DNA from 2 places in the Bacillus sp. NP247 genome. Region 1 is predicted to be linked to the other one. Evidence: a T-box and tRNA genes for the amino acid it is inferred to sense, from the RefSeq annotation. Region 1 holds a T-box; the other holds one or more tRNA genes.

The links. A T-box is a leader RNA that pairs with one kind of tRNA and senses whether it is charged. The one in region 1 lies ahead of KPL75_RS09005 (valine--tRNA ligase), so its partner is inferred to be a tRNA-Val.
Region 2: it encodes a tRNA-Val, which carries the amino acid that the T-box ahead of KPL75_RS09005 (valine--tRNA ligase) is inferred to sense. The anticodon was not compared.

The regions. Positions count from the first base shown of each region.
Region 1 is NZ_CP076653.1:1,695,756-1,712,121, forward strand. It holds gene KPL75_RS08935 (ribosomal-processing cysteine protease Prp) at 1-7, opposite strand, end outside; gene rplU (50S ribosomal protein L21) at 19-327, opposite strand; ribosomal protein L21 leader region at 342-420, opposite strand; gene KPL75_RS08945 (Rne/Rng family ribonuclease) at 498-1,886, opposite strand; gene KPL75_RS08950 (M50 family metallopeptidase) at 1,950-2,810, opposite strand; gene KPL75_RS08955 (M23 family metallopeptidase) at 2,803-3,549, opposite strand; gene minD (septum site-determining protein MinD) at 3,683-4,480, opposite strand; gene minC (septum site-determining protein MinC) at 4,483-5,169, opposite strand; gene mreD (rod shape-determining protein MreD) at 5,205-5,750, opposite strand; gene mreC (rod shape-determining protein MreC) at 5,765-6,616, opposite strand; gene mreB (cell shape-determining protein MreB) at 6,658-7,677, opposite strand; gene radC (DNA repair protein RadC) at 7,836-8,513, opposite strand; gene KPL75_RS08990 (Maf family protein) at 8,561-9,136, opposite strand; gene KPL75_RS08995 (stage II sporulation protein B) at 9,353-10,318, opposite strand; gene KPL75_RS09000 (bifunctional folylpolyglutamate synthase/dihydrofolate synthase) at 10,483-11,784, opposite strand; gene KPL75_RS09005 (valine--tRNA ligase) at 11,879-14,524, opposite strand; T-box leader at 14,563-14,794, opposite strand; gene ysxE (spore coat protein YsxE) at 15,073-16,098, opposite strand; gene spoVID (stage VI sporulation protein D) at 16,171-16,366, opposite strand, start outside.
Region 2 is NZ_CP076653.1:3,918,081-3,934,446, forward strand. It holds gene KPL75_RS20405 (putative thiazole-containing bacteriocin maturation protein) at 1-683, opposite strand, end outside; gene odhB (2-oxoglutarate dehydrogenase complex dihydrolipoyllysine-residue succinyltransferase) at 809-2,065, opposite strand; gene odhA (2-oxoglutarate dehydrogenase E1 component) at 2,195-5,062, opposite strand; gene KPL75_RS20420 (helix-turn-helix transcriptional regulator) at 6,041-6,256, shown strand; gene KPL75_RS20425 (permease) at 6,253-6,630, shown strand; gene KPL75_RS20430 (DUF3976 domain-containing protein) at 6,659-6,841, shown strand; gene KPL75_RS20435 (hypothetical protein) at 6,978-7,340, shown strand; gene KPL75_RS20440 (hypothetical protein) at 7,381-7,926, shown strand; gene KPL75_RS20445 (hypothetical protein) at 8,095-8,691, shown strand; tRNA gene KPL75_RS20450 (tRNA-Val) at 8,782-8,854, opposite strand; gene KPL75_RS20455 (hypothetical protein) at 9,047-9,271, opposite strand; gene KPL75_RS20460 (hypothetical protein) at 9,555-9,782, shown strand; gene KPL75_RS20465 (D-alanyl-D-alanine carboxypeptidase family protein) at 9,938-11,224, shown strand; gene sipW (signal peptidase I SipW) at 11,426-11,995, shown strand; gene KPL75_RS20475 (CalY family protein) at 12,060-12,647, shown strand; gene KPL75_RS20480 (DUF4047 domain-containing protein) at 12,795-13,625, shown strand; gene calY (biofilm matrix protein CalY) at 13,991-14,584, shown strand; gene KPL75_RS20490 (helix-turn-helix domain-containing protein) at 14,666-14,989, opposite strand; gene KPL75_RS20495 (anti-repressor SinI family protein) at 15,070-15,204, opposite strand; gene inhA1 (M6 family metalloprotease immune inhibitor InhA1) at 15,546-16,366, shown strand, end outside.

The DNA of each region.
Region 1 (16,366 bases):
TAATCATCTTAACCAGAATTAAGCGTTGATAGCTTCAACTACTAGCTTAGTGTAAGGTTGACGATGACCTTGTTTCTTACGATTGTTCTTTTTCGCTTTGTATTTGAAAACGATGATTTTCTTAGCGCGACCTTGTTTTTCAACTTTCGCAGTAACTGTTGCACCTTCTACAACTGGGCTACCAACTTTCACGTTTTCGCCACCAACGAAAAGAACTTTGTCAAAAGTAACAGTTTCACCAGCTTCAACATCTAATTTTTCAATGTAGATTGCTTGACCAGCTTCAACTTTAATTTGTTTTCCACCTGTTTCGATAATTGCGTACATACTTGCACCTCCTCTTAATTACTAAGACTCGCCAAAAACGAGGTAGACATAAAATGTCTTTAGGGAACCTGTCTTGTGCGGTTGTAGCATATAGCAGTTTAGGTGCTATAAACTATAACATAAAGATGTTACCATGAATCATTGACTGTTGTCAATGAATGTTCTGCTAACTATTTTTTCCGTTCTACAATTTCTTTCTTACTTCCAAAACGGATAATAGCGTACTTTTCGATAATATCATCTTTGAAATAAATTTCAAATGGAATATTTTTTTGTAATTCTTTTTGTGAAAAATGTTTTTGCAAAACTTTTGGTGCAGCGATTAATACTGCTTCATCTTCTATATTGCCATATGTAATTAACTCTCTCTCTAGCTCATATGCAATTGTTTCATAAGACATAACATACCCCGTCGCTTTACAAGGTACACATTCTTCTAATAATACGTCACGTAACGAATGTTTCTTACGTTTTCGCGTCATCTCTAAAATACCTAACTCTGTAAACCCAAGCACTCTTGTATATGTGCGATCATCTTGCATAGCAGCTATGAGGCGTTCTCTTACCTTCTCTTTATCTTCCCGTCTTTTCATATTAATAAAATCAATTAATATCATCCCTCCAATATCACGAAGTCTTAATTGACGAGCAATCTCTTCAGCAGCTATTTCATTTGTGCGAAATACGGTATCTTGTAAATTTTGTTTTCCAGTAAATTTACCTGTATTCACATCAATTACAGTCATCGTCTCCATTTGTTCTACAATTAGATAGGCACCATTTGGTAGCCACACAATTTTTTGAAGTGCTTTCTCGATCTCACGATCTATTCCAAAATAGTTAAACATCGAAGATTTTTCATTATAAAAGGATACTCTTTCTTCCCCTACTTTTTCTTCTAATTCTTTTACTATACTTCTCGTATCTACAACTACTTTTTCAATCGTTTCAATTGGGTTCTCCTGAAATACACGATCTAAAAACGTCGCTGGTTGATGAAGTAGTAAGGGCGCCTTCCCTTGACCTTCTTTTCTTTTTAACTCTTCATATGACTGCTGCAACTCTTGCATTTCGGCTTGTATTTCTTCAATTTCTCCTTTTTCAGAAGCAGAACGAAAAATGTATCCACCCGCTCCTTCTACTTCAATTTCGAGTAACTGTTGTCTTCTTTTATTATTTTTTATTTTCCGAGAAACCGCGCGCATGTCATCATACGGCATGTAAACGACATACTTCCCAGTAAATTCTATCTTCGCTGTTAATTTTGGCCCTTTCGTATCAATTGCCTCTTTAACAACTTGTACAAGTATCGCCTGTCCTTCATGTATGCGATATGAAGATGGTACATCATCATACGAAAGATATGCATGTTTTTCTAATCCGATATTTACAAAGGCTGCGTTCATTCCAGCAATTGTTCTTACGATACGCCCAACATAAATATGCCCGACAATCTCCTGCTCTTCATTCCGTTTCCATAAAAGCTCGACAACTTTTTGCTTCTCTTCTATCGCAACACGCTTTTCCGAACCAGTGTAATTAATATATAACGTCTTCAAAATTATTTCCTCACTTTTCACTTCTTTTCCTTACAATATAAAAGGTTAGTGTCGTCGTCAACACTAACCAATTAATTCTTCAACAGATGAGGTTGTTCGTTTTTCAGCAAAATACGCATACAACAATTCATTTTCGTCCAATGTGTAATGCTCTTTATATTTTCCATGGACGATAATAGAGTGTTTATATCCTCTGCGAAATTTTGTGAAAATCGTATATAAATGATCTTCCGTTTTCACCTCAATAGGTGCTATTTTTTCAATATCTCTTTTATTCCCATAATAACGTTCTAATAAAAAACGCATAAATGCGTACCGTCTTTGTTTCCATTCTTGATATAAAGAAATCGCTAGAAAAACGAGTAATACCCACATCATAATGTTATTACTATTCCAAAGTAACTGCCATCCTAATATTACACTAAAAAAAACACATGACAATTTCATCATCTTTTCATGTGCTTGTAAATAGGGAAAACGATATGATAATACATTAAATAATACTTTTCCGCCATCAAGTGGCCAAATAGGTAATAAATTAAACCCTAAAATAATGACATTATTCCACACAAAGAAATGGTACAAATCATCAGTTACCCAGCCTGATTGATACAAAATATAAGCGACCGCAATCATCCATATATGCTGAATTGGCCCCGCCATAACGACAATTAATTCTTCTTTTAATGATTTATTCCCATGTTCCTCCATCTCAACTACGCCACCAAACGGCAAAAGCTGAATTTGTTTAATACGCCAATTATAATACGCTGCGGCAAAAGCATGCCCAAGTTCATGAATGAGAACGATACAAAATAACAATAGTAACTCTTTGAAACGCGCCGTAAAAATACCAATGACAATAATAACCCAAAACAACGGATGCACGGAAATTTTCGTGAAAATATCCCTATATTTAATCAAATGAAATCACCTGAATAGGATCAATAAATTTTTTATTCTTTTTCATCGCAAAATAAAATTTACCGTTTTTATTATTTTCGTCACTATTCACCGTTCCGATTTTTTGTTTTTTCGAAACATAATCATATAACTTCACTGACATATCGTTTAAATTTCCGTACCAAGATTCCGTACCATCAGCATGCTGAATTTGAACTGTATTTCCAAGTTCCTCTTTCTTGCCCGCAAAAACAACTATACCTTCATTTACTGACTCCACCGTTGCATTTGTAGCCGTTTGAACAAATACACCTTGACCATTTTTTTGAAATCCTTGCATCACCTTTCCAGAGGCAGGAATCGCATAATCTTTTTGCTGAATAGCCTCTTCTTTTTTCTCATTTGGAGAAAAGAACACGAGAGGTTTTCCAAACTGTTTTTCATACCATTTCGATATAGTAGCAAATTGAAATTCTTCTTGCATAACTTTTTCTGTCACAGCTCTAGTACCATCAAAAGAAGAAGGTGCGTTCTTAAATAAAATAGCAACCGAAAGAACTAATATTGCTGATAGCAAAACTTTGAAGAGAAAAACTTCTTTTCGAAATAGAGGATGAATTTCCTTCTCCCCCTCTTCAATAAAGACCGTTTCGCTATCAAAATCTCCTCCCGCAAAATACCGCTCTTCCTCCATCCTTTCTTGCTCTGCTTTCCTTTTCGCAATCCGCTTTTTAATTTCTTCCACACGTCTATTCTTCATACTGTCTCCTTTCTTTCGTTAGCCTTATTCAAATAGAAACAGTTATATACAGTTTGTACATATGTATGAGTTAGAGAAGAAAGATATTCATGCGAAGAAAAAAGAAAGCACTCCGCATTTATGCGAAGTGCTTTTAACGGATTCCAAAGAAATTCTTCATCTTTGTAAATACCGATACTTTTTCTTGTTCAAATGCTTGTAATGGTACATTCTCACCTAATAAGCGTCTTGCAATATTACGATAAGCTATTGCTGCTTTCCCACTAGGTTGCAGTGCAACAGGTTCACCTGTATTCGTAGCACGAATAACTTCATCATCATCCTCGACAACCCCAAGAAGCTCGATTGACAGTGTACGTACGATTTCATCAACGTCTAACATATCCTGTTCATGAAGCATATGACTACGCACACGATTAATGACAAGTTTCGGTGGTTCAATATCCTCTTTCTCTAAAAGCCCGATAATACGATCCGCATCACGCATTGAGGATACTTCTGGTGTTGTTACAACGATTGCTTTATCCGCACCTGCTACTGCATTTTTAAATCCCTGCTCAATCCCCGCAGGACAATCAATTAATATGTAATCATAATCTTGACGTAATACTTGTATTAATTCATCCATTTGTTCAGGTGTTACCGCTGATTTATCGCTCGTTTGTGCTGCAGGTAATAAATAAAGATCATCAAAACGCTTATCTTTAATAAGAGCCTGAGGTAAACGACAACGCCCTTCAACGACATCAACAAGATCAAATACAATACGATTTTCCAGCCCCATTACTACGTCTAAATTGCGTAAACCGATATCTGTATCAATTAAACACACTTTTTTTCCAGATAACGCAAGGGCTGTACCAATGTTCGCAGACGTTGTAGTTTTACCTACTCCGCCTTTTCCAGATGTAATTACTATTGCCTCTCCCACAGCTATACAATTCCCCTTTCTAACTTTGTTAAATTAGGTCTAAGATGAGTGAGAAGTTGCAGGCGATCGACAACAATGTGATTGTTCTCATTAATGTACGCACATTCTGCCGCCTCTGCTCCGTCTTCTTTCTCTTCCGGAGCCCGCATTGTCACATCACTAATTCGGAGTTGCATAGGGGTCATAATAGATGCAGCAATAACAGCTTCTGAATCTCCATCATACCCCGCATGTGCAATTCCTCTTAATGATCCCACGACAAAAATATTCCCCCCAGCGATAACCGTTCCGCCTGGATTAACATCTCCAATTAATAATAAATTGCCTTTTACATGTAACACTTGTCCAGAGCGAACAATTTTGGAAATAGGGACAATTTCTGTTTCTTCTTTCCAAGCTATTGCTTCTGCTTTTGTTATAACATCACTTTCGATTGATTCTACAACAAGGTTCTTCTTATTCCGAATTAACGTACGAATCCCTTCTTGTTGTACTTCTGTTAAATAGCGATTTCCTACTTTAACACGCACTTCAATTAAAGAACGTCCGTCACCGTCATAGTAATGTGTAGAAAGCTTTTCATCCAATTCTTTTAGTAGTTCAGAGAATGAACAGCAATCATCTAAATGAAGCGTTATTCCATCTTTTGTCCCTTTTATCGTTACATTGTGTTGCTTTTTTTCTTCCACTAAAGTTCACCCCACCGATTCAATTCGACATAAAATTAGAAAATCCTTTTTTCTTTTTCTTCCATCGCTTTTGAAAGACGCACTAAATATCGTCTCAGTGGGAAACAAACTATTAATAAGAAAATTCCATTTAGCAATAAAGTAGCAAGGAGACGATCTGTGAAAAAGACAGATGCTGACATGTGAGTACGTCCTAACAAAGTTAAAAATCCATACACATAATACTCTAATGCTGCAATGCCAGCCAGTACGATAGAAGCAACAATAAATAAATTCAATTGTAATACCTTCATCACACTATAAACTAAATAAGCTAAAATCGGATAAGCAAATATATATATACCGACAAGTTCTGTGTATACGGTATCAAATAAGAAACCAAATAATAGTCCGTAGTAAATCCCTTGAGCCGGACTATAGTACACTGTAATAAAACATAACACAATTATAAAGAAATGAGGTGCTGCTATACTGCCTTTCCAAAAGACATCTGTCGGAACAACAGTAGAAAACATATTTTCAAATAAAAAAACAAAAAGGAGCAAAAGAGGAAGAGCTGCTCTTTTTAAAACCTTCATCATCTCTTCTCTCCCTCCTATTCTAACGGCGCTGTAGGCATATCACGTTTTGCAACTATAATATGCTCTACATCATTTAAATCAGCGGATGGTTTTACATAAGCTGTTTTTGTTAAACCGTACGGATCTGGCTGAACATCAACAATTTTCCCAATCGCAAGACCTTTCGGGAAGATATCACCAAGTCCAGATGTTACAACTATTTGATCTTTTTCTACCTTTGCATCAGAGCTAATCTTTGTGAAAAGAAGTAATTGTTTTTCTTTATCGTAACCTTCAATCAATCCAAAGATATTTTCTTGTCCTTGTACAATAGCAGAAACACGGTTTGTTCGGCTCATCGAACTTAACAACTCTACTGACGATGTAAACTGAGATACACTTTTTACGCGTCCAACTAAACCTTTCGGAGTTACAACAGCCATATCTTTTTTGATCCCTTGCTGTGCACCTTTATCAATTCCAACTAGATCGTACCATTTATCGGGATTACGAGAAACAACTGTAGCTTGCACTTCCGTATAATCACCAGGTAACTGTTCTTTACCAGATAATTCTCGTAGCTTTCTATTCTCATCCTCTAAATTTTTCACTACTATAGATAAATTTGCGGTAGTATCTAATTTTGCTTTCAGCTTTTTATTCTCTTCATACGTGCGCTTTACATCTTCTACGTTTTCGAAGAATCCCGCAACATAATTCGCTGGCTTTTGGAATACACGTTCTACAACACCGACAGTATCTTTTATAAACTGCTCTGGCCATGATAAACTGTTCCGTTCTTTCAATGAGATTCCAATCAATGCCACGAGAAGAATAATACTAACTAACAAAACAATTAATCTTTTGTTTAAGAAAAACTGTGGCACTTTCACACCCTCTTAATTTTACAGATTTTTATTTTGCCATATTATCGAGCAGCAGTTTTGAAAAGATCGATATTGTCTAATGCTTTACCCGTTCCAATTGCTACGCAATCTAATGGGTCTTCTGCAACAAGAACTGGCATATTTGTTTCTTCACTAATAACTTTATCTAAGTTACGTAATAATGCCCCACCACCTGTTAATACGATACCACGGTCCATAATATCTGCCGCTAATTCAGGTGGAGTTTTCTCTAACGTATTTTTAACTGATTCTACAATCGCATCTACTGTATCTTTTAATGCATCTGCAATTTCTTCTGGTTGAATTAGTACTGTTTTTGGTAAACCACTTACTAAATCACGACCGCGAATTTCCATAGGCTCGATACCTTCTGGCTCGCCTGCAGAACCGATTTCTAATTTTAATGCTTCAGCTGTTCTTTCACCGATCATTAAGTTATAGCTTTTCTTAATGTACTGAATGATTGAATCATCCATATCATCACCAGCAACACGAACTGATTGACTTGTTACAATACCACCTAAAGAAATAATTGCAACTTCTGTTGTACCACCACCGATATCAACAACCATACTACCAGTCGGCTCCCAAACAGGTAAGTTTGCGCCAATTGCTGCTGCAAATGGCTCTTCGATTGGATAAGCATCACGAGCACCAGCTTGACGAGTCGCATCGATTACTGCACGTCTTTCTACAGCTGTAATACCAGATGGTACACATACCATTACGTATGGTTTACGTGAGAAGAATCCATTTGATTTTTGAGCTTGTTGAATGTAGTATTTCATCATTGTTGCTGTTGTTTCGTAATCAGCAATTACACCATCTTTCATAGGGCGAAGTGCCACTACGTTACCTGGTGTACGACCAATCATTTGTTTTGCATCGCTACCTACCGCAACGATTTGTTTCGTATCAGTTTGTAATGCTACTACTGAAGGTTCACGTAAAACTACACCTTTTCCTTTCACATATACAAGCGTGTTCGCTGTTCCTAAGTCTATTCCAAGATCGCGAGTAAATCCACCAAATCCAAACATATCATTTATCTTCCCTTCTTATTTTCACGGACTCATTTTTCTTACTTTATATTTATAAAAACAGTACGTTTTTTTATATCTGCATCCTTTTTGTAGATAATTTTCTACAAAAAACTCATAAGTCACATTATAAAACAAAATAAGTAAAAAGAATAGTCTTAAATATGACCTTTCTCCTTTAAACTCACGAATTTATGGTCACCTATTATGATATGATCAAGTACTTCAATTCCGATAATTCGACCACATTCTACTAATCGTTTTGTAACTTCAATATCTTCACGGCTCGGCGCCGGATCTCCTGAGGGATGGTTATGAAGACATATAATAGAGGCTGCTGCCCGACGGAACGCTTCTTTAAAAACTTCCCTTGGGTGCACAATCGACGTATTTAAACTTCCAATAAAAATCGTTTGCCTATGTATAACTTGATTTTTCGTATTCAAATATAAACAAACAAAATGCTCCTGTTGCAAAAAACGCATCTCTTCCATCATATAACTCGCACAATCTTCTGGACTTCGAATACTGTATCTATTTTGATATTCTAAACGTACCATTCTTCTACCCAATTCAAAAGCAGCCATAAGCTGCGACGCCTTTGCAATTCCAACACCATGAATGCTCATCATCTCTTCTAACGTTGCATCCTTTAACATTCGTAAGCCGTCAAAATGATGTAGAATATTATCCGATAACGTTAACACCGTTTCTTCTTTAGAACCCGTTCTGAGTAAAACTGCAAGAAGTTCTCGATTCGATAAACTTCCTGCTCCTTCTAACAATAAACGCTCCCGTGGCTGTTCTTCTCTCACAACATCACGAATACCGTTCATCTCTCCACCCCTTTTACGATTTCTCCTAAAGAAAACCCCATGCAATTTTACGCATGGGTTACATCGCTATCAAACTGTTTTAATTCACGGACAAGACGCGCAATTGGTAAGCCAACTACACTGTAGTAGTCCCCTTGAATATGTTGAACAAAAATAGACCCTTTACCTTGAATTCCATAGCTTCCTGCTTTATCAAGTGGTTCCTTCGTTGCAACGTATACGTCTATTTCCTCTTCTGTTAATTCCCAAAATGTTACTTCTGTACGTTCATAAAAAGTTGCCGTTTTTTCTTTCGATATAATTGCAACACCTGTGTATACTTCGTGTGTTTTCCCTGATAATAATTGTAGCATTTCTTTCGCCTCAAGCTCATTAGACGGCTTTCCAAGAATACGCGAATCATATGTAACAATTGTATCTGCACCTAGTACAACGTGATCACTATGATTTTCTGCCACAGCAGATGCTTTTTGCAAAGCAAGCGACATAACAATATCAGAAGGTGATGAATATGCACCAATCGTCTCTTCTACTTCACTAATAACGATTTCAAATGGCACATCAGCTAATTCAAGCAGTTCCTTCCTCCTAGGTGATCCTGAAGCTAAAATAATTTTCCTCATATTTTCTCCTTCCCTTCTCACATGAAGCAGAATAATTCAAATCAATCGTATCAAAGGAATAGTTTCCCCACAAATTCTAGAAATATCATTTTCTCTAGACAAAATAATAGTTCTGTTTAAATACGATTATATTCTGCCCATACAGAAAGCACTTTGCTCTAAATTCAAAAGAAAAGAAAGAAGTATATGTACTTCTTTCCCCTTCATCTTATTATCTTATTCTTTTACTTTTTGTGAAACCATTTTTTCGTACGAAAGTAATCCATCAATAATAACTTGATTTAATTTAGCTACAGATTCCTTATCGCTCTTTCCTTCCTTAATCGTTTGCACCGCTACTGACGTATACGTATAAAGCTTCTTCGCATCTTCACGCTTCATACTCTTGCCTTCCTGTTCAATAGCTTTCCACTCTTTTTGAATCGCTTCTACATCTTTGGGATTACTTTTTCCACTAGTTTGTACGCTGGACACATATTTTACTAAATGAGTATATAATGGCTGCACTTTCGCTAAAAACCCTCCCACTTCTTTATCCGTTTTGAGCAATGCTTTATCTGTAATATCCCAATTTTTTTTCAAAACTGAAACACCATCTTGCTTATACTGATCTATTAATTGATTAACAGCCTGTTCATCGCTCGTAATAGCAACAACTAAAGCATACTTATCGCCACTCGGTTTCAAAGTAGCCACGCCCCCATTACTTTTCCACTCTTCAATAGCAGCCTGTCCTTTTTCCTCCGAGGAATAAAGCCCTCCTTGAACGAAAAATAGTTTCATCGGGTCTAATGACGTTCCTACCTGTGCTTTTGGTTTTTCCTCTTTTGGTGCTACTGTTTGTTCTGCCGTTCCTCCCACCTTTGGTTCTTCATTCCCCGTCTGCTTCAAAGCTGTTACTTCGCTTTCCCCTGTCGTCCCTTGTCCTTTAAGTAGATGCAGCATTCCCATTCCAAACGCCGTACCAATAATAATTGCAGTTGCAACGATTGCAATTAATGTATTACTCCACTTCTTTCGATATTTTTCCATAGATACTGATTTCGCTTTTTGAAACGGAACGACATTTTTCGGTCTCTCACTTTCTGCTACCATCCAGTCAAACTCATCCTTCTTTTTTTCCTCATACTTCGCTTCTGTTCCATTTACTTTCACCGAGATTGTTCGTGATTGCTTGTCCATACACTCACACCTCACCTCTTGTCGTTGTCCGCATCATATCATATTCATTCCACAAAAAAACGAGATATTTGTCAGAGGAATTCGTCAAATAACCCTATATTATTATCTTATATGTATGCATTTGACTTCATTTGTAGAACAAAAAACTAGATAGCAAAGACTATCTAGTTTTTCTCGCGAATATATTTTCTAACTTCGGAAATGAAATACAAAGAACCCGTTATAATAAAGACATCATGTTCTCCTATCATTTCAACCTTTGTATCAATTGCCTCTTTCCAATCTTCAAAAACTAATTTTGACTCTTGTTGTGAATACGATGCAAGCTTGTCAGCAGAAATGGCACGATCAAAGGCAAACGTCGTAAATATTATTTCATCAGCAACTTTTTCTAATTGCCCTACCATGTTATGTAACTGTTTGTCACCAAGAGCAGTAAATAAAATTATTACATTCTTCTTTTTATAATGTGCCTCTACTGTTGTTACAAGACTTTCAATACCTTCTGGATTATGAGCACCATCTATTATAATATCTGGATTGCTTTGTAACTTTTCAAATCGACCAATCCAGTAGGCTTCTTGTAAACCAGCTTTCATTTCCTCTTCATTAATTAAAAATGATAAATATGTTTTTAAATACATTACTGCCATAAGTGCTAGCGCTGCATTGCCTACTTGATGAATACCTTTCATTGAAATCTGAACATTTTCAAACGAGGCGAATGGACATGCAAAATCAAAATGTTCCCCATCTTCATTAGAATGTTTATGTAACGTTGTAAACTGTTTTCCAAGTTCATATAAGCTTGCATGATTTTCCTTAGCAACCTTTTGAATTACTTGTAATGCTTCTTCATTTTTCACACCAGTAATAACTGGAACACCAGACTTAATAATTCCTGCCTTTTCATATGCAATTTCTCCTAGTGTATTGCCTAAAATATGCATATGATCGTGACCGATGTTCGTAATAATCGTGAGAACCGGATGAATAACATTTGTAGAATCAAATCTTCCCCCAAGCCCCGTTTCAAATAAAACAACATCACAGAAATTAATTTTACCGAAATAACAAATTGCCATTACTGTAATGATTTCAAACTCAGTCGCTTCTCCTAAGTCCGTCTCATCTAATTTTTCAACGACTGGCTTTACCATATTTACAAGTTCCGCAATCTCTTCATCTGCAATCGGTATCCCGTTTACACTAATACGTTCATTGAATGTTTCTATATAAGGCGATGTAAACGTTCCTACTTTATATTTCGCGCCTTCTAACATGTAGCGCATATATGTTAAAGTTGAACCTTTTCCATTTGTACCGGCAAGATGAACACATTTTATATGACGCTCTGGATTTCCGAGTTCTTCCAACATCCATTGCATTCTTTCTAGTCCTGGTTTTATCCCAAATTTCAATCGGCTATGAATCCAGCTTATCGCTTCTTCGTATGTATGTATCACGTTTGCTATTCCCCTTTCAAAAGACAAACTTCTTAATTCTATTATACGCAAAGAAAAGAGACTCACCAATATAGTGAGTCTCTGAAAAACATTTTTATTTTTCAAGGTCAGCTAGACGTTGACGAACCGCTTCGCGTTTTTCTAGATAATCTTGCTCTTTCGCACGCTCTCCGTCAATAACTTCTGCAGGAGCTTTCGCTACGAATCCTTGGTTTGAAAGTTTCTTCTGTACACGCTCTACTTCTTTATCGAACTTCTCAAGTTCTTTTTCAAGACGTGCTTTCTCTTCATCAAGATTGATAAGATCAGCTAATGGTAAGAATAACTCTGCACCTGATACGATTGCAGTCATCGCTTTTTCTGGCGCTTGTAAATCAATCTTAATTGTTAGTTCACTTGGGTTACAGAAACGCTCAATGTAAGAACTGTTTTTCGTAAGCTGAGCTAGTACTGCCTCGTCTTTTGCTTTAATTTGCATTTGAACTTTTTTGCTCATTGGTGTATTTACTTCCGCACGGATGTTACGAACAGAGCGAATGATATCAACTAGAAGGTGCATTTCTGCTGCCGCTTCTTTATCTTGTAAATCTTCACGAACTGTTGGCCATGCCGCTACTGTAATAGACTCGCCTTCATGCGGTAAATGCTGCCAAATTTTCTCTGTTACAAATGGCATGAATGGGTGTAATAGACGCATCGTTTGGTCTAATACGTAAGCTAAAATAGAACGAGTTGTTTTCTTAGCTGCTTCATCTTCACCGTATAGTGGCAGTTTCGCCATCTCAATGTACCAGTCACAGAAATCATCCCAAATGAAGTTGTATAATGAACGACCAGCTTCACCGAACTCATATTTATCCATGTTACGTGTTACACTTTCGATTGTTTCGTTTAAGCGAGTTAAAATCCACTTATCTGCAACTGATTTTTCACCAGTTAAATCGATTTCTTCATACTTCATGTCATCCATGTTCATTAATACGAAACGTGATGCATTCCAAATTTTATTAATGAAGTTCCAAGTAGATTCTACTTTTTCCATGCTGAAACGTAAATCTTGACCTGGTGCACTTCCTGTTGATAAGAAGTAACGCATTGCATCTGCACCGTACTTCTCGATAACATCCATCGGATCAATACCGTTACCAAGAGATTTACTCATTTTACGCCCTTGCTCATCACGAACTAAACCGTGAATTAATACATCTTTAAATGGACGCTCTCCTGTAAACTCTAAACCTTGGAAAATCATACGAGATACCCAGAAGAAGATGATGTCATAACCAGTTACTAAAGCATCTGTTGAATAGAACTTTTTAAAGTCTGCTGCATCTTCATTCGGCCAGCCAAGTGTTGAGAACGGCCATAACGCTGAACTGAACCATGTATCAAGTACGTCATTATCTTGATTCCAGTTTTCAATATCTGCTGGTGCTTCTGTACCTACGTATACTTCACCAGTTTCTTTATGATACCAAGCTGGGATGCGGTGTCCCCACCATAATTGACGAGAAATACACCAGTCATGAATGTTTTCCATCCAGCGTAAGTATGTGTTTTCAAAACGCTCTGGTACGAACGTTACTTTTTCTTCTTCTTTTTGTTGAAGTGCTACTGCTTTTTCTGCAAGTGGAGCCATTTTTACGAACCATTGTGTTGATAAGTAAGGCTCAACTACTGCACCGCTACGCTCACTATGACCCACTGAATGCATATGAGGCTCGATTTCTACTAATACGCCAGCCTCTTGTAAGTCTTTCACTAACGCTTTACGGCATTCGAAACGATCCATACCGTTATACTTACCAGCTTTTTCGTTCATCGATCCATCTTCATTCATTACTAAAATGCGTGGTAAGTCATGACGGTTACCTACTTCAAAGTCATTCGGGTCATGAGCTGGTGTAATTTTTACAACACCTGTTCCGAAGTCTTTTTCTACGTACTCATCAGCAATAATCGGAATCTCACGGCCTACGATTGGAAGTGTAACTGTTTTTCCGATTAAATGTTTGTAACGATCATCTTCTGGATGAACCGCTACCGCTGTATCACCAAGCATCGTTTCTGGACGAGTAGTAGCAAGGCGAATGTGACCTGAACCGTCTGTTAACGGATAGTTCATATGGTAGAATGCACCTTGAACTTCTTTATGAATTACTTCAATATCAGAAAGAGCCGTGCGTGTTGCTGGGTCCCAGTTGATGATATACTCACCGCGGTAAATTAAGCCTTTTTCGTATAATTGAACGAATACTTTATTAACTGCATCAGATAAACCTTCGTCTAATGTGAAACGTTCACGAGAATAGTCTAGTCCTAAACCAACTTTTCCCCATTGTTGACGAATGTGAGAAGCGTACTCTTCTTTCCACTCCCAAGCTTTTTCAAGGAATTTCTCACGGCCAAGATCGTAACGTGAAATACCTTCTTCACGAAGCTTCCCTTCTACTTTCGCTTGTGTTGCGATACCAGCATGGTCCATTCCTGGAAGCCATAATACATCGTATCCTTGCATACGCTTCGTACGAGTTAAAATATCTTGAAGAGTTGTATCCCAAGCATGACCTAAGTGTAACTTACCAGTTACGTTCGGAGGTGGAATTACAATTGTATACGGTTGTTTCTTCTCGTCTCCTGTTGCTTCGAAATATTTGCCTTCAAGCCACCACTTATAAAGGCCTTCTTCAACGGACATATGATCATATTTAGTTGGTAAATTATTTTCCGTGTTTGACATTATTTTCCCTCCTTAAAATGAAAAATGTCCCTCATCCAAAAAAGGACGAGGGACATCGCGGTACCACCTTTATTTACAAACAAATTCAGAATTTGCTTATACTCTTAATTTGATAACGGACAAATCCGTCTTTTCCTAATGAGAACTATTCCGTTCAGAAAAGATGCTCCAGGGCTACCTTCTAACATAACTATCTAGAGAATCTCCCAGCTAATGATTCTCCTCTCTGAAGACGTTTCATGTTATACTCTTCCCCTTCAAGGCATTTATATGATTGTTAATTATTATATACAATAGTGTAAAAAACGAAACCTTATTCGTCAAGATAAATTTGAAACTGCGACCTTTATCTCTTTATGGAACTAATAAAAAGAAGATAAGCAGGGTTCTCCCTACTTACCTTCTTTATCCCGCTATTTGCGGGCAGTAAGAACCCCACCGGCTGAAGCAAAGAAGTTAGGTGGGAGCCCTGCTGTCCGTAAACGCCCGATTGATGAGGGCTAATAATCAGCGGGGGATGAACCCCCCCCACTGATTTAAGTTTCACTTTATCCGTTCCCTTGCTGGGCAGCTTGTAATTGTGAAAGGAAATATTCTGTATTACTAACGAGCCAATGCGATTGCTGTAGGCTTTTCACTCCGCGAAGCTCATTATCTTCATTACGACTCTTTCTTCTTTTCGTATATGACTGAATTTGCCGAATAAAATGCGACGGGTACGTCATATACGCAAACATAAGAAGTTGCTCCTCTTTCGTAAATGGAAAATTTTTTTGGTACATTTGATACCATTCAAAGCGGTCACTCCGCGCAATTGGATATGTGTTTAAAGATCTTGAATAAAAGCTGACGATATCCTGTACCGGTGTAGCAAACCGAGACTTTTCTAAACTAATAAAATAACCGTTTCGTTCATAATCAAATAAAAAGTGATTGAGCGATACATTTCCATGAACGAAAGTAGTACGTGTTTTTTCCTTTTCTTTCATTGCATCATGCCATTCACTTAATTGTTTCGTTGCGAACTCACGCGCTCTCATAACATGGTGATAATACGTACAATATTGTAATTCAAATGGTGACATATACCACTTCGCTTCAGATTCTACAAGAAACTCTTCTAATATCTCACCATCATTTTCCCAGCGGTCGGATATATTTGTATAATGTTTTTCTAAATCTTCTTCTGTATAAGTCTCCTCTTTCACCGTTTTTTGATGCAACGTCCCGAGCGTTTGAAACATCTTATGGTATTGATCATTATCTTCGCCATTTCCTTCCGCACGTTCTAACCAAGGCATTAAATAATAACTATACGTCCCATCACTTAAAACATAATTCCCGTCCGTCGTATGATAGATAGGTACATAATTCGAAAAACCTTTCTCCTTCAAATATTGAATATGGTGCAAAAAATTATTCCGCTCTAATTTTCTATCTTGTATTTTCTTTAACGCATACGGACCTTGATTCGTATAAATTTTCATTACACTTCCGTGCTCTTCTATATGCTGAGTGTCCAATCTATATTGCCTGACAATGGGTTCATAGCGATTTCGTAATTCAATATCCATACGAATAACCCTTTCTTATTCAAAACATAGCTTCTAGGAAAAGAAAAGAGGTGAGTGAAAAAACTCACTCACTTATTTCGCCTTTGCTTTTGAAACAGGAATATATATAATTTGCCCTGTAGTTAAATATATATCTTCTGATTGATTTACACGATATAAGTTTTGTATAGTCGTTTCATAACGTTCTGCAACAGATTCAATTGTATCTCCTTCTTGTACGAAGTACATTCTTAACTTCGTAAATTCTTCTTCTGGTTCTTTCGTAAAT
Region 2 (16,366 bases), 2.2 Mb from region 1:
CTACAAATAGTATGGATTGCTCTTAAACTTTCAATATCTCCATTTTGGGAAACGTATAAAATCCAGTCGAAAGGCTCGAATACTTCATGTAAAGGAAGATCAATTGTAATATCTATTTCTTGAATAAGTACATTGCTATCATTTGCATATGCACGTTCGCTTAGTTCATGAATTCGATCGTAGTTTGTTTCAGCACGATCTGTAACAAGATAATGAAATGTAGGTAAACCAGATTCTAATAAAGACGAAACTAGTGAAGTAAGCATATCGCCAGAACCAATTATAAGCACATTTGCTGCGCGGTACGTTTCGAATTTTAACGCGCCTGAATGGGAATCAGCTTCTAAAAACTCAATTTGCGAAGCATACCTGTCGAGTAATGCACTGTTTAATTCGTGGGGAGCATCTTGGCTTACATCACGAACGAAACCATTTTCATATAAAATCTCTCCAATTTCAAGTACACGATTTTGATAGGGGAGAGGGAGACCATCGGTTATTTCTGTCAAAGAATGATTACCGTTAAACATAGGCATTAATTTCTCAATCCAGTCATAAATTCCATCACCATCCATACGGAATGAACTGGAGTTATTTCGAAAGTAAACACCCCCGTTTGAATCGGGGAGGAAGAAAGTATCCTTATTTGCTTTAAGTTTTGCATGAACTGGAAGGTTATTCATGTTTATCCCCCTTACGTTTTAGGCATACATTATTAGTCTATGTAGTGTGATTTGTCCCGTATGAACATAATGAAAAAAGGCTGTAGAATGATTCATTCTACAGCCTTTAATAGATTAATAATCTATCAACCTTCTAATAATAATGATTTTGGATCTTCAAGCATATCTTTAACAGCAACAAGGAAGCTAACTGCTTCTTTACCATCAACAATACGGTGATCGTAAGATAGTGCAAGGTACATCATTGGACGGTTTTCCATACGCTCGTTATCGATCGCAACTGGACGTACTTGGATTTTATGCATCCCTAGAATACCTACTTGTGGACTATTTAGGATTGGTGTCGACATTAGAGAACCGAACACGCCACCGTTTGTAATCGTAAATGTACCACCTTGTAGCTCTTTTAATGAAAGTTTATTATCGCGTGCTTTCAGACCTAAATTACGAATCTCGCTTTCAATTTCAGCGAAGTTCAATTGGTTAGCATCGCGTACAACTGGAACAACTAATCCATCTGGAGCTGCTACTGCAATACCGATATCATAGAATTTTTTAATGATAAGCTCGTCGCCTTGAATTTCAGCATTTAATAATGGGAACTGTTTTAATGCTGCAACAACTGCTTTTGTGAAGAATGACATAAAGCCAAGACGTACATCATGTTTTTTCTCGAAAGCATCTTTGCGTTCTTTACGTAATTCCATGATTGCACTCATATCAACTTCGTTAAATGTAGTTAACATTGCAGATGTTTGTTGAACTTCTACAAGACGTTTTGCAATTGTTTGACGGCGGCGGGACATTTTCACACGCTCAACTGGTTTTTCGAATTCAGTTTTTGCAACTGGAGCCGGACTTTGTTTTGGAGCAGCTGGTGCTTCTTTTGGCGCTGCAGCGTGAGCTTGTACATCATGTGGTCTCACACGTCCAAGTGGATCTGTGCTACGTACGTCGTTTAAGTCGATCCCTAATTCGCGAGCCATTTTGCGAGCAGCTGGTGATGCGATAGGACGATTTGTATTTGGTAAACCTTGCAACGCTTTATTTTGTTCAGCACTTGGAGCTGCTGCTTTCGGTGCTTCAGTAGTTTCTTGTTTTGGTTGCTCATTAGCCGGAGCAGGTGTACTTACTGCAACTGCTGCGCCGTTTGCGTCTAAAATTGCGATAGTAGCGCCAACTTCAACTGTATCTCCAGGTTCGCCTAGTAACTTCGATACAATACCTGAATCTTCTGCAATGATTTCTACATTGACTTTGTCAGTCTCAAGCTCAACAACGCTGCCACCTTTCTCAACTTTGTCGCCTACGTTGATAAGCCATTGTGAAATAGTTCCTTCTGAAATAGATTCTGCAAGCTCAGGTACTTTAATTTCGATCATTTTAAATGTCCTCCCCTTATTTGCCTAACGGTGTGTTTTGTTTTCTTTAATCTTCGGTAATCTCCATTTGTTAGCCCGGCTGTGGCAGACTATCTGCCACAGCTGAGCCTGAAAAACTCATTGTTACTTTCAGTTGCTGAAAACTTCAATTTCTTGTTTATCTTGACGGAAGTTGTACTTCACATCTAAAGCGTGTGCAACGATTAATTCTTGCTCAGCTTTGTGAGCGAATGGATCGCCACCAGATGGGCTAGAACGATCCGGGCGTCCAATGTAACCTGTTTTCACGTTATCCCCAGCTAGTTCGAACAGAATTGGAGCCATGTAATGCCATGCGCCCATATTACGAGGTTCTTCTTGAACCCAAATGATTTCTTCTAAGTTTTTAAAGCGTTTAATAATAGATTGAACTTTTTCAGCAGGGAATGGGTACAACTGCTCGATACGAACCATATGAACTTCATCTAGGCTGTACTCATGCTTACCACTCTCGATTTCTGCTGCTAAGTCAATTGCCATTTTACCTGTACTTAAAACAAGACGTTTTACTTTGTTTGGTTTCGCACCAAGGTTTCCTTGTTCTAAAGCAGGTTGGAAACGTCCTTCACTTAACTCACTACCTGTAGAAAGTGTAAGTGGGTGACGTAATAAGCTTTTCGGCGTCATAATTACTAATGGCCGAACCGCCTCTGTTCCTAAGATAGATGCTTGACGGCGCAAGATATGGAAGTATTGTGCTGCGCTCGTTAAGTTTGCAACTGTCCAGTTGTTCTCAGCAGCTAATTGTAAGAAACGCTCTGGACGTGCACTAGAATGCTCCGGTCCTTGACCTTCATAACCGTGTGGTAATAGAAGAACTAGACCTGATTTTTGACCCCATTTCGCTCTTCCTGCTGAAACATATTGATCAAATAATGCTTGCGCAGTATTTGAGAAGTCACCGTATTGAGCTTCCCACATCACAAGAGTTTCTGGAGCAAATACGTTGTAACCATATTCGTAACCAACAACAGCAGCTTCTGATAACGGACTGTTATGAACAGAGAATGATGCGTTAATGTTCGGTAAACGATGTAATGGTGAATATGTTTCGTTTGTATCAGTATCGTGTAATACGATATGACGATGCGCAAATGTACCACGCTGTGAATCTTGACCAGTTAAACGAATTGGCGTACCTTCTTGCAAAATAGAAGCGAATGCTAAAGATTCAGCAAGTGCCCATTCAATTTTACCGTTCTCTTCCAGAGCATCTTTACGGCGCTCAAGAATTTTCTTCACTTTTGGATATACGTTAAAGCCTTCAGGCCAAGATAATAGTCCTTCATTAATTGCACGAAGCGAGTCAATTGAAACACCAGTGTCAATTGGCTGGATTCCTTTTGCAACAACCTCTGGAACTTTAACGTGAATTGTTGCAGCACTCGTATCAGCTGGTGGCACTTGTGCGTATTCAGCCTTTAATTCCTCTTGCATAAACTGAGTAATTGTTTCAACCTCATCTGCATTCAGAACACCAGCAGATTGTAATTGATCTGCATAAATTGCTCTTACAGTTGGGTGGTTTTTAATTTTTTTGTACACTTGTGGTTGCGTAACTGCTGGATCATCCATTTCGTTATGACCATATCGGCGGTAACCGATTAAATCGATTAAGAAGTCCTTTTTGAACAGCGTACGATATTGAATCGCAAGGTTTGCAGCAGCAAGACAAGCTTCCGGATCATCAGCGTTCACGTGAACAATCGGAATATCGAAACCTTTTGCAAGGTCACTTGAATATTTAGTAGAACGAGAATCATAGCTATCAGTCGTAAAGCCGACTGCATTATTTGCGATAACATGAATAGTTCCGCCAGTTTGGTATGCATTCAATCTACTTAAGTTCAATGTTTCAGACACAACACCTTGACCAGGGAATGCAGCATCACCATGAACTAAAATTACGAATGACTTTGTAGTATCTTGTTCTGGAAGACCAGATTTTTTACGATTCTCTTGAGCTGCACGTGCGAAACCTTCAACAACAGGGTTAACGAACTCAAGATGACTCGGGTTATTTGCTAATGTAACACGGGTGCTAACTTCTTCATTACCAACGACTTGTTCTCTACCTAAATGGTATTTCACGTCGCCAGTCCAGCCAGCATTTGCCACTGCGCCTTCTATTTTTGCATGTTTGAACTCAGCAAACATGTGACCATATGGCTTTTCTAGTACGTGAGCGAGTACGCTTAGACGACCACGGTGAGCCATACCAATCATGACATCTTCAACGCCGCCTTTAGCACCTTCTGAAACAATTTCATCTAGTACAGGTACAAGCATATCAACGCCCTCTATTGAGAAACGTTTTTGACCAACGAATGTTTTATGCAAGAATTGCTCGAAACCTTCAACAGCAGTTAAACGTTTTAAAAGAGCAGTTCGTTTTTTATTTGATAATGGTTGACGCAATGAATTTGATTCCACCATTTGATGCAACCACGCGCGTTCTTCACTATCTTGTATATGTGAGAATTCATAAGCTAAAGATTTTGTATAAACGTCTTTCAATCTATGAATTACATCAAGTGCAGTGTGAATACCCTCTGGTGCATCTTGCCATACTGTTTTAGCTGGAATCGCTTTCAAATCAGCATCGCTCAGTTCGTTCATTGTTTTCTCGATAAGAGATTGCCCATTTGCAGCATCTTCCATCGGATTGATGTGAGCCAACGTATGCCCGAAAGAACGAATCTGTTCAACAAGTTGAACGACTTTAAGAATCTTTTCAATGTTCCCTGTGTTTTGAGGAGAAAAATGTGTTGCTGTGTTGTCCCCTGTTACGACATCATCTTGAAACGAAGGAGCTCCAAAAATTTCAAAAAGCTCTTGTAATTCCGGATCAACAGAACCTGCTCCAGTTACGTAAAGATCATACTGTTCAATAACATAACCAAGGTTCGGACCATGGAACTTGGCCCAAGGGTTTGTCGTTGTATTCTTCCTCGTCATTTGTTTAAACCTCCCAATGCATATAATCCTTTTCCTATCCAAAAAGGTGCATTTTGCTCTTTTTCAATAATTGATGAAATAATAATTAATGTAAATGTTTTTCTTTAATCTTATGTTATTACAATAATTTACATAATACCAAACACTATTACTTATCTGTTTTGTAAAAAAACATTCACAATAACTTATCACCCAAGTTAATCTTTCATGTTATAAAGTAATTTTACAGAAAAATGGGGTGGATATATTTGGTATACCTACATTAATAACTATAATTGTTGAATTTAAATATAAGTATAACTATCAGAATGTTTCGATAAAATCGGGTTCGAATTATGTATATTGAAATAATAAGCGCTTTCATTGATATTATACAACAATATAACGGAATATAGTATAAAAAATAAAAAATTATGAATTTACCATAAACTTTATATCGATAGTGTTAAATATTGAAAGGAAAATGAAGGATTTCTACAAAAAAAGTGGCTATACATAAAAAATGCTTCATAAACCGTTAGTTTCTATAAATATGGCGAAAAACAACGTAAAAATAATAGCGCACATCACCCAATAAAGAGAAGAATGAAATATTTTAAAAGGATAAAACAAATATGGAGATATTAAATTTTCACAAAAGCGGGGAGGAAATATAATAACGGCTATATACATTGTTCCATGTTTCATTTCAAAATAGACGTGCTGAATTTGAAAAAATTTCTTCTATATAAAGTGAAACTTTAATCAGTGTGGGTTTTGTCCATCCTCCACTGATTATTAGTTGAACCAATCGGGCATTAACGGGCAGTTATCTCCCACCTAACTTTCTCGCATCCGCCGAATTTTGAGGTAGGAGTCTTACTGCCCGTTAATACGGGATAAATAGAATGCAAAATAATTCAAAAGAATGTAAAGGAACCTTGACGTAAAGTTTCCTTTACATTTATACTCGATATAAGGGAGGAGGGAGAAATTTCCTTGGAAAATAAAATGGTTGAATACCGAAAAAAATTTGGACTATCTCAAGAAAAATTGGCTGAGAAACTTGGAGTTTCCAGACAAACCATTATCTCGATTGAAAAGGGGAAATATGATCCATCACTTCCGTTAGCATTTGAAATAGCGAAAACATTTCAGACAACGATAGAACATGTATTTATTCATGAAGGAAAAGAAGAGGGGGAGAAAGGATGAATTATTCACAAAAGTACTTTGTAATTATGGGAATTATTTTTCTGTTTATGAGTGGATTTATGGTACTAACGGGCGTAATGACACATTCCGCACCGCCGGCTATAACTTATCCATTGCTTGCAATGATGATTATGAGTTTCTGCCTAAGCTACTTGCACCCGCAATTTAAAGAAAAAGATGAGCGAATGAAACTCATTCGTTACAAAGGAATGTTCGTGACATTTTTTGCATTAACAGCATACTATCTTCTTTTCTCTATCGGCTTAAACTTAAAAGTAATTACACTATCTGCGGTTGAACTATTAAACATATTAATGGCACTTACGATGAGTACAGTCTTTATAGCGTTTGTTGTTTTATCGAAAAGATATTAAGATGTAAGAGAGAAAGGAAGATTAACAAATGCAAATGATGTACGCTTTTGGTATGGGGCTTGTTTTATTTTTAGCGGTGTTCCTATTTATTCGTAAAGACGTCCAAGGTGGAACGTTAACGAAAAGAGGATTTTATAAAATGATCGGCTGTTTAGTTGTTATGTTTATAGCGATTATCGTAATGATCGTTTTAATTAATAAAACATTATAGAATTTAAAAACGGAACCTTACTTTACAGTAAGGTTTTTCTATTTGAAAAATAAAACAAAAATTACCATAAAATCCATTTACTATCTATTCTGTATATTATATAATCCAATAAAATGATAGGTAAGGAGAATAGTATATGAATAAAAAAGCTATCTTCTTTATAGCAGTATGTCTACTACTTATAGCTAGTATTACTTACATAATATGCAACAAACGAGAACATGTACCACCTATATTAGTATGGGAGGGCCAGGAATACTACATTACGAATGAACCTGCCAAAGCAGAAGAAGTCGGACAAAAACTTGGCGAAGTAACAAAGAAAATTGAAACAAGCAAACAGCCTACTAAAGATAGTGAATCCAACATATTACAAGAAAAAACAGAAGTATTTGAAATGATTTTAGAAGAAGAGGATGAAAGGCGCCACATACTCGTAAAAGAACCTAATAGTGAAGAATATAGAGTAGCAAGGCCGATGCTAAAACAAGTACTATAATAATGAAGAAACAAATTTTTAATAGAGAGTAGTGGGCGTTATGGGATGGAAAGCAGGAGCCTTTGAAAAAATAGAAACGAATGATTTATCTATTGAGCAGCTTATAAATACATTTAAGAAACAAAACTTAAATGGTGGAGCAGTAATAAGCTGTTTTAAAGTACATAACGAAAATTTTTTCAAAGAAATACCTTATGAAATAGACAGATACAAGCACTTTTTCAAAAAAATCTTCAACTCTTTAGATATAATCAATAACTTAGAGGAATTAAAAATACATACATCAGAAAAATATAAGTTTCAATTTGAATATAATAGCGCGGTAATGCTTGATGGGAGTATCGCATTTCAAATTATAAGAGGAGGAGCATATAAATACTTTCCGGAGAGAATGGTAGTCGCGAAGCAATTAGCGAGCGAGGTATGCCAATACATGTTCCAAGATCGTTATGAGGATATTATAGTGTTTGAGAGTCAAAGCCCTTGGACAGATTGGTTTTACGATGTTGCATGGGATAATACTTGGATGGTGTTAGATAGTAAAGAGCATAAAATGTGGCTAATTTGCGCTACGGATACGGATTGATAGATGAAGAGCCTTGTAGAAATGCTACAAGGCTCTTCATCTTTTGGGAAAGAATAGAAAACAAATCGTATAAATTTTATACTGAAAAATATTTGTAATGTAAGTTTTATACTATTTTATAATGATGGCTTACTAGCAAAGAAAAGAAAAGGTAAGAGGAGAATGAACGTGAAAAAGGTAAAGAAATTATTGCTGTTAATGATGGTAGTAGGATTAACAGTTGGTGTTCTAGCGGGATGTGCAAATCCGAAAGATACTGCTGAAGAATTTTTAACAGCAATACAAAAAGGTGACTTAGAAAAAGCTCGTACATTTGTTGAAAGTGACAAAGAGTTTAGTAAACTAAATGAAAAAACAGATGATGCTGACGGAAAAGCAATGCTAAGCGCAATTACGAAGGGCTTTAAATTTGAAAAGCTAGAAGAAGTATCAAAAAAGGATGACAAAGCAGAAGTTAAAGTGAAAGTTACATCTGTTGATCTATCTGTTGCTGTAACAAAAGCAATGGGAGAAGTTATGCCAATGGCTTTCGCTAGTGCCTTTAGTGAAGACAAAGAGAAATCTGAAAAGGTAATAGAAAAAACGATGACATCAGCGATCATCAAACACTTATCAGATAAAGAAGCAATAATGGCAACTCGTGAAGTTACATTGAACTTAAAGAAAGACAAAGATGGTGACTACAAAATTGTTGCTGATGACAACCTACAAGAATTGTTATTTGCTAATGCGAAGTCTTTGGAGAAGATGTTTGGTGGGAAGTAATTAAATGGCAAGATTTTTAGTTTTTATAAGAAGTAACTTGGATAAAAAGAGACACCATATCACCTAATAGGTTGATATGGTGTTTTTTTATGACCCCGGAGAGGCTCGAACTCACGACCTCCACCCTGTCAAGGTGGCGCTCTCCCTGCTGAGCTACGGGATCTTCAAAAATGCTTATGTAATAGCATCTTTAATCATTATGCTAAAGCAATTATATATAATTAACTGAAATTTTACAATATTTTTATAGTAATCTGTTAAAGGTAAAGTATTTGGAATCACGCTAGTAGTGTATTCGGGAATATATATAAGAAGAGACTTTAATAGCAATCGGGTTTTGAATAAAGCGGCTATGTTATGTTTTCCGATACCAATCCAAAGGTCCTTCATCACTCAAATCAACTAGAAAAGGGAGTAAGAAGTGTAAAGGTAAGCTTATAAGTTCAGGCATAGCGTTCAATGTTTTCTTTGATAGATATTGTCTTCCAAAACAATACGGACAATCTTTTTCAAATGTTATGAGTATCGACCATACATCTTTTACTTTCCACTTCGTTTTACAATACGTACAACGCGCCATGGAGTTCCTCCTCATTTTAAGGTATTTTCTAATATATTCCATTTAATTGTACTAAAGTCAAGTATATTTAGTGTGATAAAATGTAAGTTGGTCTGTTTTTTTATATGGATGTATTCCGTAATTTATGACTAAATGAATGTAGTGTGAGGGTTATATAATAAGAGATTTTCATTTTTAATATGCAAATTGGCCAATATATCCTTTTTACAATTTTCAAGAAATCATGTATAAAAGAAGTACAAGATATTTATAAATATTCAGGAGTAGAGGGAGAATAATTGTAATGGTAAGAAAAACGTTCAAGATGCGTGTGTCTAAAAATAGAACGATTTCGATTGATGGCTCGATTCTTGATGTGGATGTGACACATGATGAGTTTTTGCAAGAGTTCGTTGAGTGGGTCGATTCTAAAGGTTGGTCATTTATGGGTATGACGGATGAGATTACGCCTGAGGAAGCTAGTCAAAAGTTAATAGATTCGTTGATTGATGAGAAGGATAAGAAAGAGTAATTCCTTCTTATTTTTTATTGTATATTTATGTTCCTTATCGTAAAAGTGTGATATAGTAAAAAATAGTGAATATTCTTCCAATTTAATACAAATTGCGTATGGATTGGTAGAGTTATTTTATAGAATGTGAAAGTAAAGTGAAAAGGGAGAGTCATATGGTAAATTTTAAGAAAATTTCGGTTTTTATTATGGTTATTTGTTTATTTTTTTTGACACCTATGACGTTATATGCTGAGACGAATGTTGGAATAAATCCGGAGCAAGTGGCACCTCCACCTGCGGAAGGGCCGAATGTTTTTAGTCAGTTTGCAACTACGATTGATGCGAAAACAGGAGATATGTTGTACGACAAAAATGCACATCATCGTGCGTTCCCTGCTAGTATGACGAAAGTGTTAACGGCGATTTTACTGATGGAGCATACGAAGCCAGAGGATCAATTTACGTTTTCACAATTAGCATTAGATCAAGAGAAGAGTAATTATCAAATTGAGTTTCAACCTGGTGAGACTATTAATAGAAATACTGCACTTATGATTTTAATGGTGTTGAGTGCGAATGATGTGTCGTATGCGATTGCGGAGCGTATTGGAGGAAGTGTTGAAAATTTCGCTAATATGATGAATGAAAAGGCGAAGCAATTAGGGGCTAAAGATAGCCATTTTGTAACGCCAAATGGATTGCATGATCCCAATCATTATACGACGCCATATGATATGGCGATGATTACGAGAGGCGTGCAAAAGTATCCTGAAATTTTACAAGCGATGAATACGAAAAGAACGACGGTTACGACATCTACGCAAACAGTGTCTATTTTTAATAAGTCTACTTATTTTGAAAATCCGTATAGTATTGGTGGTAAGACAGGATTTACGAATGAAGCGCGCAATACGCTCGTTTTATTAAATGAGAAGGATGGAAATCGTATTATAAATGTAGTAATGGCTTCTCAAAGACCTGAAATTTATGAAGATTTGAAGCAGATGGCGGAATATTCTTTTGGGCAATTTACGAAGCAAACTGTACTAGATAAGCATAGTTGGCATCAAAAGACAACGTATTTAAATAAAGATGTTGATTCTGAATTGGAAAAAAGTGCTGAGCTTATGCTAAAGAAAGATGAAGGGAAAAATGTAAAAACGGCTTTTCGGGTTAATTCAGTGGATAAAGAGGCTTTGTACCAAAAAGGAATTCATCGCGGTGAAGTAGTTGGTGCGGTAGATATTATAAAAAATAATCAAACGATTGCGACTGTAAATGTTCTTTCAAAAGAAGAGGTTACTTTTGTGATGCCTAAAAAAGATACAGTTGCACCTGAAGTAAAGGAATCCAATATGAAAGTGATAAGTGTTGGAATAGGTGCGATTTTATTATTTGGAGCCATTTTATATGTAGTGCTACGCCGAAATAAACAAGGAATGAAATCAGAAGAGAAATAAATTGTTAGTATAGAGACTGTGATGAGGTTTTGTCACGGTCTTTTTTGTATGTATTTTAAAAGTTATTTAACTAATAATTGTAAATTTTCTTATTGCATTTCTGTATTGTTCGTTATATTATTTAATTGTGTTCTTGTTAAAGAACGGAGATGGATATTGCATACTTCAAATAATATAAAACAACGGAGAGGGAGAGAGACGATGAAATTAATTTGGAAGGTGATTAGCAACGTTATCTCATTTGTTTTATTTGCGGTAATGGTTTGTTTAGCTTTTGTAGTTATTTCTTCAAAAGCGAGTGGCGGGGATCCAACAGTGATGGGATATCAATTTAAGAGCGTTCTTTCAGGATCGATGGAACCAACATTTTTAACAGGATCAATCATTGCGATAGAGCCAACGAAAGATGGTTCTAAATATAAAAAAGGTGATGTTATTACGTTTAAAGAGAAAGATGACAAAATTATCACTCACCGTATTATCGGTGTGAAAGATACAAATGGAAAAGTAATGTATGAAACAAAAGGCGATAACAACAACGGACCAGATTTAGCACCAGTACTTGCAGAGAATGTAATCGGGAAGTATGCAGATATTACAGTTCCATACGTTGGTTATGGACTGAATTATGCGAGTTCAAAAGCGGGAGCAGCATTACTTCTCATTATTCCAGGAGTCTTTTTACTTGGCTATTCCGCAATTTCTATTTTGGGCGCTATTCGTAGCATTGACGGAGAAAAGAAAGATAAAAAAGTAGAACAATCCGTCTAGTTCGTTTGGTTATACTTTCCGTTTAGGAAGTTAACAAATATATATATATTAAGGGGATATGGACATGACTTTAAAGAAAAAATTAGGAATGGGTATCGCATCAGCAGTATTAGGAGCAGCATTAGTTGGTGGAGGAACATTTGCATTCTTTAGCGACAAAGAAGTGTCAAACAATACATTTGCAGCTGGTACACTTGATTTAGCGGCAAACCCATCGACAGTTGTTGATGTATCGAATTTAAAGCCTGGCGATACAATTAAAAGAGATTTTAAACTAGAAAATAAAGGCTCTTTAGACATCAAAAAAGTTTTACTAAAAACAGATTACAAAGTAACCGATGCGAAGGGCGACAATAAAGATGATTTTGGTAAACATATTAAAGTAACATTCTTAAAGAATGTAGATAAACATGAAACAATTGTAAAAGAAACAACGCTAGATAAATTGAAGGGTGACACACTTACAGCGGTAGACAATGATTTATCTGCTTGGTTCTGGGATGAAAAAGGTATTTCTGCAGGTAAGTCAGATAAATTTACAGTGAAATTCGAGTTTGTTGATAATAAAAAAGACCAAAATGAATTCCAAGGCGATAAACTAAATTTAACTTGGACGTTTGATGCACAACAAACAGATGGTACAGAAAGATAATATAATATAAAAGGGGCTATCACCTTGATAGCCCCTTTTACAGTTAAATAGCGTGGATTGGAATGTATTTTCTAGGATATGGCTATCATTTTGTACAGGTCTTTATTATAATGAAAGTAACGTTCTGTATAAAGAACACATTGTTCGATGGGAGAGATTAAGATGCTGAAAACACCTTGCAAATTAAAAAGGATGCTTATATTGCCGTGTATGTGCTCTATTACGTTTTATTTAGGCTCTCAAGTGATGACGTATACAGAAGCTTCATTTATTCACGAAACGAAAGTAGAAGCCACTCTTTCTACAGCGATTATATTTCCGAAAACAGTTGATACGTTAAAAGAGCAAGCTGAGCAACATAAACAGCTTATTGGACATGAGTATGGAGAAATGAAAGCGAAATTGAAAGTTACTTCTATTGAAGAAATAGAACAAGCAATTGTTGTATGGCAGCAAGGGCGTGAGAAAATTGCTTCTGAGAAGGAGTCTTTACAAAAAGTATATACTTTAATAGAAACTCCTTACAATCAAATACAAGAAGAATTGAAAGTGAATAAAAGTGAATCAATTCAGCAAGTATCCTTGTATGTGAACGAAGGTTTTCATAGCATTAAAGAGAAGCGTGATTATGTTGATAAAGAGGCTAGTTTGCAAGCCATTGATGAACAAATACAGGCGTTACAACAACTATTAAAAGATGAAACAGTAAAGAAGCAGAATGAAACAGAAGAACAGAAGAAGCTAGAAGAGCAGAAAAAAGTAGAAGAACAGAAGAAGCTAGAAGAACAAAAGAAAACAGAAGAACAAAAGAAAACAGAAGAACAGAAGAAAGTAGAAGAACAGAAGAAAGTAGAAGAACAGAAGAAAGCAGAAGAACAGAAGAAGGTAGAAGAACAGAAGAAAGCAGAAGAACAGAAGAAGGTAGAAGAACAAAAGAAAGTAGATGAGCAGAAGAAAGCAGAGGAACAGAAGAAATAGAAACAGATAAAAAGCTGGAAAACAAGAATGTGGTGCAAGAGATAACGAGCGAATAAACAAAACTATTAATGTTTATGTGAGTGTGAGGGAACGTTAGCCCTCACCTCTTTGTCTTTCTTTTTTCTTATAGTGTGAAAAAAGTTATAAATTAGTATAAAGTATCATGTATTATTTTCTGAAAAATCAAAACAATATTGAGAAATAAAAATAATCAAAAATATATTGTACTTATATAGATTTGTTCGTTATAATGAACTTAAGGTTTTTAAAAAGAACAAATATTAGCTTAGCTAATACAGTTTTAGTTACACCTCTTATTTCAAATAAGAGATAAAAATACAAAAAACAGCTAGGGGGAATTGATTGTGAGTCTGAAAAAGAAATTAGGTATGGGAGTTGCATCAGCAGCATTGGGGTTATCTTTAATTGGTGGAGGAACATTTGCATTCTTTAGTGATAAAGAAGTGTCAAATAATACATTTGCAGCTGGGACGTTAGATCTTACATTAAACCCTAAAACGCTTGTAGATATTAAAGATTTAAAACCAGGGGATTCTGTTAAGAAAGAGTTCTTATTAAAGAACGACGGTACGTTAGCGATTAAAGACGTTAAATTAGCGACAAAGTATACTGTTAAAGATGCAAAAGGCGATAATGCTGGTGAAGACTTCGGTAAGCATATTAAAGTGAAATTCCTTTGGAACTGGGATAAACAAAGCGAGCCTGTATATGAAACAACTTTAGCAGATTTACAAAATGTGGATCCAGATGTTTTAGCTAAAGACATCTTTGCTCCAGAGTGGGCAGAGAATGGTGGTCTAGCACCAAATTCAGAAGACTATCTATGGGTACAGTTTGAATTCGTAGATAATGGTAAAGATCAAAACAAATTCCAAGGCGATTCATTGAACTTAGAATGGACATTCAACGCAAGCCAAACAGAGGGCGAAGAAAGATAATAAATAAAAAAAGCGGGGATTCCCCGCTTTTTTTTATAAAGAAAAAAAGAAGTGCCCATTTTAAGCACTCTTTCATATGTATTATTGTTGATTTTTCTTCCATTGTGTAAATTCGAGAAATTCACGAAACTGTTCTTTTGAGACACCGGAGCTCATCGCATCTTTAACGAGTTGCGTCCATTCGGAGTCTAGATGACTTTCTGTTGTTGTTTCATCGTGAAGTAAAGTATCAACTGGAATTTGTAGAACAGCTGATATTTTTTCAAGAAACTGAATGGAAGGGTTTTTTTGTAAATTCCGTTCTATAGAACTAATGTAAGATTTAGCTACACCAGCTTTTTCTGCGAGTTCTGTTAGTGAAATGCCTTTTTGTAAACGAAGGCGTTTTATACGTTCTCCTATCATATTTGCGCACCTTTCTATCAATATGTAGTCGTCTTATGATGTGATTATTATAACATAAACTTCGTTAAAAAGAACGAGGCCTATTGAGCCTGGCTCGTATGCTTCATACGTTGGAAAAAGTGTTCAATATCTTGCAGGGCAATGCCAGCATCTAGAGCTTCAAGTATTAAATCAATCCATTCTTGATCTAGTGAGTCAGTCTTATCTTTGTACAAATGTAATTCCTCCCTAATTATTGGTCATAATTGCTGCTACATAGTAGACGATAATTAATTGAATTTTATATTTTTTGTGTCAAATTATCGAATATTGTGTAGATGAAACAAAGATAAAATCCCCATTAAATTCTCTCTATGGAAATTATAAGGTTTTTGTCAAAAGTTTTCAATATTTTCTGAAAACATTGTTGAATTGTGATATATTCGTATACTAACTATGAAATTTTTACAAATATATTAAAAAAATTACATAATATAACTAAATATTGAAAATATATTGAATTTTTAATAATATAAAATATGTAATACATATTTTATATTAGGGGAGGAAATAAGGGATGATAAAGAAACCATTTAAAGTGTTATCAACAATTGCTTTGACAGCTGCTTTAGGCCTTTCGTTTGGCGCTGGAAGCCAGTCTGCGTATGCAGAAACGCCTGGGGATAAAACAGCTACAAGCCCAGTTGATGATCATTTAATCCCAGAAGAGAGATTAGCAGATGCACTGAAAAAACGTGGGGTAATTGATTCATCTGCTTCAGGGACAGAAACAAAGAAAGCTGTCGAAAAGTATGTAGAGAAGAAGAAGGGTGAAAACCCTGGGAAAGAAGCGGCAAATGGAGACCAACTTACGAAAGATGCATCTGACTTTTTAAAGAAAGTGAAAGATGCGAAAGCAGACACGAAAGAAAAGTTAGATAAACCTGCGACAGGGACACCTGCTGCGACAGGACCAGTTAAAGGCGGTCTAAATGGTAAAGTACCAACTTCTCCAGCAAAGCAAAAAGAATATAACGGTGAAGTTCGAAAGGATAAAGTACTCGTTTTACTTGTAGAGTATGCTGACTTTAAACATAACAATATCGATAAAGAGCCTGGCTACATGTATTCTAACGATTTTAACAAAGAACATTATGAAAAAATGTTATTCGGTAATGAGCCATTCGCGTTAGAGGATGGAAGCAAAATCGAAACGTTTAAACAATATTACGAAGAGCAATCTGGTGGTAGTTACACAGTGGACGGAACAGTAACAAAATGGTTAACGGTTCCTGGTAAAGCTGCTGATTACGGTGCGGATGCTCCGGACGGAGGTCACGATAATAAAGGACCAAAAGGACCGCGTGATCTTGTAAAAGATGCATTAAAAGCAGCTGT